DNA from 3 places in the Streptomyces sp. NPDC001714 genome. Region 1 is predicted to be linked to each of the others. Evidence: predicted binding sites of a transcription regulator. Region 1 holds the regulator's gene; each other region holds the start of a gene.
What was found. Region 1 encodes HrcA, which represses chaperone genes, less so after heat shock. Its sites were predicted from a motif close to TTNGCACTCNGNNNNNCNGAGTGCNAA; they were not measured.
Positions count from the first base shown of each region.

Region 2: groL (chaperonin GroEL) is a predicted target of HrcA. The motif match lies at 1,245-1,271, and genes of this name have one in related genera.
Region 3: groES (co-chaperone GroES) is a predicted target of HrcA. The motif match lies at 1,066-1,092, and genes of this name have one in related genera.

Region 1 is NZ_JBIAUL010000004.1:532,066-534,327, forward strand. Features, by position in the region: gene dnaJ (molecular chaperone DnaJ) at 1-440, opposite strand, end outside; gene hrcA (heat-inducible transcriptional repressor HrcA) at 441-1,457, opposite strand; gene ACFY0P_RS14045 (MBL fold metallo-hydrolase) at 1,629-2,262, shown strand, end outside.
Region 2 is NZ_JBIAUL010000015.1:62,723-64,984, forward strand. Features, by position in the region: gene thrC (threonine synthase) at 1-70, shown strand, start outside; gene ACFY0P_RS33865 (ubiquitin-like small modifier protein 1) at 114-389, shown strand; gene ACFY0P_RS33870 (cold-shock protein) at 858-1,064, shown strand; gene groL (chaperonin GroEL) at 1,434-2,262, shown strand, end outside.
Region 3 is NZ_JBIAUL010000001.1:379,290-381,551, reverse strand. Features, by position in the region: gene groL (chaperonin GroEL) at 1-484, opposite strand, end outside; gene groES (co-chaperone GroES) at 611-919, opposite strand; gene ACFY0P_RS01825 (polysaccharide deacetylase family protein) at 1,320-2,123, opposite strand; gene ACFY0P_RS01820 (polysaccharide deacetylase family protein) at 2,120-2,262, opposite strand, start outside.

The DNA of each region.
Region 1 (2,262 bases):
TTGCAGGTGTTGCAGACGATCGCCGTGTCGACCTGGATGTCCTTGGTCGTACCGAAGGCCGCCTCGTCGAGCTCGACCTCGATCCGGATCATCGCGTCCTGGCCGCGCCGCGTACGCGACCGCGGCCCGCGCTGCGACGCCGTACCGAAGAACGCGTCCATGATGTCCGAGAAGTTCCCGAACCCACCGGCCCCGAAGCCGCCCGCGCCCGCGCCGCCGCTCTGCGAGAGCGGATCGCCGCCGAGGTCGTAGACCTGCTTCTTCTGCGGGTCGGAGAGCACCTCGTAGGCGGCGTTGATCTCCTTGAACCGCTCCTGGGTCTTCGGGTCCGGGTTGACGTCCGGGTGCAGCTCGCGCGCGAGCCGACGGAAGGCCTTCTTGATCTCTTCCTGCGACGCGTCGCGGCGCACGCCGAGAACGGCGTAGTAGTCCGTGGCCACTTACGACTCCGCCAGGATCTGTCCGACGTACCGTGCCACCGCTCGTACCGCTCCCATCGTTCCCGGGTAATCCATGCGGGTCGGTCCGACCACGCCGAGTTTGGCGACTGCCTCGCCGCCCGAACCGTAGCCGACCGACACCACAGACGTGGAGTTGAGTCCCTCGTAGGCGTTCTCGTGACCGATGCGTACGGTCATGCCCGAATCCCCGGCCTCGCCAAGGAGCTTGAGCAGCACGACGTGCTCCTCCAGAGCCTCCAGGACGGGCCGGATCATGAGGGGAAAGTCATGTCCGAAGCGGGTGAGATTGGCGGTGCCGCCGATCATCAGCCGCTCCTCGTTCTCCTCGACGAGCGTCTCCAGCAGCGTGGAGAGCACCGCCGAGACCGCGCCGCGGTCCTCGACCTCGAAGGCTTCCGGCAGATCCTCCACCAGCCGGGGCACGTCCGAGAACCGGCGCCCCGCGACCCGGCTGTTCAGCCGCGCCCGCAGGTCCGCCAGAGACGTCTCCCCGAAGGGCGCCGGGCAGTCGACCATCCGCTGCTCGACCCGCCCGGTGTCGGTGATCAGCACCAGCATCAGCCGGGCCGGAGCCATCGACAGCAGTTCCACGTGCCGCACGGTCGACCGCGTCAGCGACGGGTACTGCACGACCGCCACCTGCCGGGTCAGCTGGGCCAGCAGCCGAACGGTCCGCGCCACGACGTCGTCGAGATCGACGGCGCCGTCGAGGAAGTTCTGGATGGCCCGCCGCTCGGGCGCGCTCATCGGTTTGACGCCGGCCAGCTTGTCGACGAACAGCCGGTAGCCCTTGTCGGTGGGGATCCGCCCGGCGCTGGTGTGCGGCTGGGCGATGAACCCCTCGTCCTCCAGGGCGGCCATGTCGTTGCGCACGGTCGCCGGGGAGACCCCGAGGTTGTGCCGTTCGGTCAGCGCCTTCGACCCGACCGGTTCCTCGGTGCCGACGTAGTCCTGGACGATGGCGCGCAATACCTGAAGCCTGCGTTCACTCAGCATCCAGCGCCACACCTCCAGAAACTCGTCCCGCGGCCTTTCGGTCACTTCGGGCCTTTCGTCTGGCACTCTGCGAACGCGAGTGCCAGCATCCCCGGCCCAGTGTACGGCCGTGGGGTACTGACTGGGCAAGGTCGGTCAGGACCCATGGCGTTCTACGGCTAGCGTCGCGGCATGACGGTGACTTGGGAAGAGCTGGGCTGGGAGCGGGTGGCCGAAGGGGTCGGCCGGTGCCGGCTGCCGGGCTGGGACTGCACGGCCGGTCTGGTCCTCGGCGCGGGTACGGCCCTGATGGTGGACGCCGGGTCGAGCCTGGCGGAGGGCGCACGGTTGCGTACGGAGGCGCAGGCACTGGCCGACCGCCGTGTGACCCATCTCGCGCTGACCCATCCCCACTTCGACCATGTCTTCGGCGCGGCCGCCTTCGCGGGCGCGGACCTGTACGCGGCGGTGGGCACGGAGGCCGTCTTCGCGTACGAACGCGAGGAGCTCCGCCTGGACGCGATCCGCAACGGCCTGCCGGCCGCGGAGGCCGAGGAGGCGGCCGACGCCCTCCCGCTCCCGCGCCGCCTGGTGTCCGGCGAGTGGACGCTCGATCTGGGCGACGGCCGCCAGGCCCTGCTGGCCAACGTGGGCCCCGGCCACACCGCCCACGACCTCGCCGTCCTGGTCCCCGGCGACCCCGAGGTGGTGTTCTGCGGCGACCTGGTGGAGGAGTCCGGCGATCCGCAGGCCGGCCCCGACGCCGTACCGTCCCGCTGGCCCGCGGCCCTGGACCGCCTGCTCTCGCTCGGCGGCGACCGCGCCC
Region 2 (2,262 bases), on a different contig from region 1:
CGCGGGGACCGGGCTCACCGCGACCATTCGCCCGAATCTCGAGTCTTTCCGCGAGGCCGGGCTCGCCTGAGTCCCCTGAGAAATAGGGCGTTGCCCAGACCGGAGGTAAAAACGTGAGCGTCACTGTTCGCATCCCGACCATCCTGCGCACCTACACCGGTGGTCAGGCCGAAGTCGCCGCCGAGGGGGCCACTCTCGGCGAGGTCATCTCGGACCTGGAGAAGAACCACACCGGGATCTCCGCACGCGTTCTCGACGACCAGGGCAAGCTGCGCCGGTTCGTCAACGTGTACGTCAACGACGACGACGTGCGGTTCGAGCAGGGCCTGGAGACCGCCACCCCGGACGGGGCCGGCGTCTCCATCATCCCGGCCGTCGCCGGCGGCTGACCTGCGGACCTGCTTGACAGGCTGATCGAATGACCGAACATTACCTTCGGTAACGCCGATCACCGACTGTTCACCTGATTGCCCCCTCCGTGAGAGAAGCGGAGGGGGCAATTCTGTGTGGTTGAGCGCGGTACAGTTGGGGAACACGGCCCCGATCTCCAGGTCGCGGGCCCCGTATTCGATACCGCGAGCCCGCCAAGAAGTAGCCAAAGTGCGTGGGTTTTATGCGGCTTTTGTGGCCTTTATGGGGCCCGACTTGCCCTGAATTCGGCCGAATTCTTGCTACATTCCGGACCCCGTCCGTCCAGAATTCTCGTCCGATTGACCTGTTGCAGACGGCAGTTGGACAGATACATTCAGCCGCGGTCGACGCGTTCCGGCGCACGCCCCCAACCAATGGGGGGTGAGGTCTGACCCGGATCCGCGAAGTGTGGATCTGTGCAAGGGCCAGTAATAGGGGAGTTAGGCATGGCTCAGGGCACCGTCAAGTGGTTCAACGCGGAGAAGGGGTACGGCTTCATCGCGGTCGACGGTGGTGCGGATGTTTTCGTCCACTACAGCGCGATTCAGATGGACGGCTACCGCACCCTGGAAGAGGGTCAGCGGGTCGATTTCGAGATCTCGCAGGGCCAGAAGGGGCCGCAGGCGGACATGGTCCGGCTGGCGACCAGCTGAAGCACGCGCCGACTGACAGCGACGTTCTTCTGTACTTCTTCGAAGGGCTCGTGCCTCCCGGGGCACGAGCCCTTCGGCATGTCCTGAGCCATGTTCCCGGGCCCCGGTCCTCGAGAGCCGCTTGCGCCCGCCCGTCGCCCGACCGCCACCCCCCAACGAGCACTCGCTTCGCGAGCGCGCCTTGCACTCTCCTGGGCCGAGTGCTAATCATTGGCGTTAGCACTCTGAAGGTGAGAGTGACAACGAAGGACCGGGTCGGTGAGGCCCGCAGACCGGGTGGGGCAAGGAACCCACGGGTCGGCGAGCCGTCCGTCGCGGGCGCGGGCGCGGTCCGAAGACTCACCCCCAGTCCTGGAGGGACCACTTCACATGGCCAAGATCATCGCGTTCGACGAGGAGGCGCGGCGCGGCCTTGAGCGCGGTATGAACCAGCTCGCCGACGCCGTCAAGGTCACCCTCGGCCCCAAGGGCCGCAACGTCGTCCTTGAGAAGAAGTGGGGCGCCCCCACGATCACCAACGATGGTGTGTCCATCGCCAAGGAGATCGAGCTGGAGGACCCGTACGAGAAGATCGGCGCCGAGCTGGTCAAGGAAGTCGCCAAGAAGACGGACGACGTCGCCGGTGACGGTACGACCACCGCGACCGTCCTCGCCCAGGCCCTGGTCAAGGAAGGCCTGCGCAACGTCGCCGCCGGCGCCAACCCGATGGCCCTGAAGCGCGGTATCGAGAAGGCCGTCGAGGCTGTCTCCGGTGCCCTGCTCGAGCAGGCGAAGGACGTCGAGACCAAGGAGCAGATCGCCTCCACGGCCTCCATCTCCGCCGCCGACACCCAGATCGGCGAGCTCATCGCCGAGGCGATGGACAAGGTCGGCAAGGAAGGCGTCATCACCGTCGAGGAGTCCCAGACCTTCGGTCTGGAGCTGGAGCTCACCGAGGGTATGCGCTTCGACAAGGGCTACATCTCGGCGTACTTCGCCACCGACATGGAGCGTATGGAGGCGTCCCTCGACGACCCGTACATCCTGATCGCCAACTCGAAGATCGGCTCCGTCAAGGACCTGCTCCCGCTCCTGGAGAAGGTCATGCAGTCGGGCAAGCCGCTGCTGATCATCGCCGAGGACGTCGAGGGCGAGGCCCTGTCGACCCTGGTCGTCAACAAGATCCGCGGCACCTTCAAGTCCGTCGCCGTCAAGGCCC
Region 3 (2,262 bases), on a different contig from region 1:
CGGCGATGAGCTCGCCGACCTGCGTGTCCTGGGCGGACAGCGCGGCGACGGCGGCGATGTCGGACTTCTCGTCGATCGGGCGGGCCGACGCGAGCAGGTCCTCGGAGACGGCGGCGACCGCGGCGTCGATGCCCTTCTTCAGGGCGGCCGGGGAGGCACCGGCGGCGACGTTCTTCAGGCCCTCGCGGACGAGCGCCTGGGCCAGCACGGTGGCGGTGGTCGTACCGTCACCCGCGATGTCGTTGGTCTTGGTCGCCACCTCCTTCACCAGCTGCGCGCCGAGGTTCTCGTACGGGTCCTCGATCTCGACCTCGCGGGCGATCGTGACACCGTCGTTGGTGATGGTGGGGGCGCCGAACTTCTTGTCGATGACGACGTTGCGGCCCTTGGGGCCGATCGTCACCTTGACCGTGTCGGCAAGCTTGTTGACGCCGCGCTCAAGGGCGCGACGGGCGTCCTCGTCGAACTTCAGGATCTTCGCCATGGCAGCGGATGCCCTCTCGGAAATCTGGGGTGAACAAGACTGCGCCCCTGGCGCCCGGCTTCTTGGAGGATCGCGGGGGCCAGGGGCGCAGCTTCAAGCGGAGTGCTTGAGGTGTAAGTCGCAGGCTTACTTCTCGATGATCGCGAGCACGTCGCGAGCCGAGAGGACGAGGTACTCGTCGCCGTTGTACTTCACCTCGGTGCCGCCGTACTTGCTGTAGAGCACGACGTCGCCGACCTTGACGTCGAGCGGCAGGCGCTCGCCGTTCTCGAAACGGCCCGGGCCCACGGCGAGGACGGCGCCCTCCTGGGGCTTCTCCTTCGCGGTGTCCGGGATGACCAGGCCGGAGGCCGTGGTCTGCTCGGCGTCGAGCGGCTGGACCACGATGCGGTCCTCAAGCGGCTTGATGGCAACCTTGGAGCTGGCGGTCGTCACGATCCGACCTCCCCCTTCGGAGATCTCACGGGGTTAACTGTCTGAGGTGGCGACCAGGTCGATCCGTCGTCGCGGGTGCCGGACCTGCCCGTCGCGTTGTTGGCACTCTCATCTGCCGAGTGCCAGAGCCGAGACTATGACCGCGATTAGCACTCGGTCAAGCGGAGTGCCAATTGCCTGCGGCGCGGCGCCGAAAAAACCGGGTTGCGCGGTGTTGCGGTGGCCGTCCCTGGGGGCTGCGCCCCCAGACCCCCCGTTCGGCCTTCGGCCTCGTCCTCAAACGCCGGACGGGCTGGATTTTGTGGCCGTCGTCGAACACCCGACCGGCGGGATCTTGTGGCCGAGCGCCGTCGTTAAAACACCCGACCGGCGGGATGTGCGGCCGAGCCCGGAGGCGGCGCTACAGGTAGTCCTCCAGTCGGCCCACCGTCAGCCCGCTCGCCTGTACCCGGCGCAGCAGCCGGGCGGTGCGCTCCCTGAGGGGCGGGCCGAGGGCCTCGTCGGGGCCCACCAGGATGATGTCGCCGGGGCGGAGCTGCTTGTCGCCGGTCCGGTAGGTGACGCCGTCGGGCGTCATCGCCGCCCGCCACAGGACCACCGCCGTGACTCCGCAGTCGGCCGCCGCGCGGAGGGTGGTGGTGTCGTAGGTGCCGTAGGGCGGGCGGAAGAGGCGGGGGCGGATGCCGAAACGGGACTTCAGCTTCTCCTGCTGGCCGCAGATCTCGGCGCGCTGGCCGGCGTAGGGCAGGCCGGGCATGGCCGGGTGGTCCAGGGTGTGGTTCTGGACGCTGGCGCCGACCGACTGGAGGCGGGCGAAGTGGCCGTAGCCGGGGCCGACCACGCTGTCCGTGAGGAACATGCTCACCGGCAGCCGCAGTTCGCGGACCATGTCGACGAAGCGGGGGTCCTTCTCGGCGCCGTCGTCGTAGGTCAGGAAGACCACCCGGTCGGAGGTGGGGATGCGGTCGACGACCGGGGGGAGGGCGGTGCGGAAGGACAGCGGGTGCAGCGGCGGGCGGGGGGCCGGGGCGAGGGGTTCGGTCAGGCCCCACCGGCGGTACGCCGGCTCGCCGGCCGGGCCCTGCGGGCGCACCCGGTCGGCCGCCTTCCTGCCGAGCCGTTCGATGGGGTCGACGGACGGCGCGCAGGCCGACAGAAGGAGGGCGGCGGCCAGGACTGCGGCCGTCGCCCTCGGTCGGCTCACAGGTAGTCCTCCAGGCGCGCCACCGCGTAGCCGTCGCGGGTGACCTTGTTCAGGAAGCGGCGCATGTCGTCGACCATGGTGCCGTCCCAGTCGTTCCGGCCCCGGAAGTGCGTGAGGACGATGTCACCGGGGTGGAGTC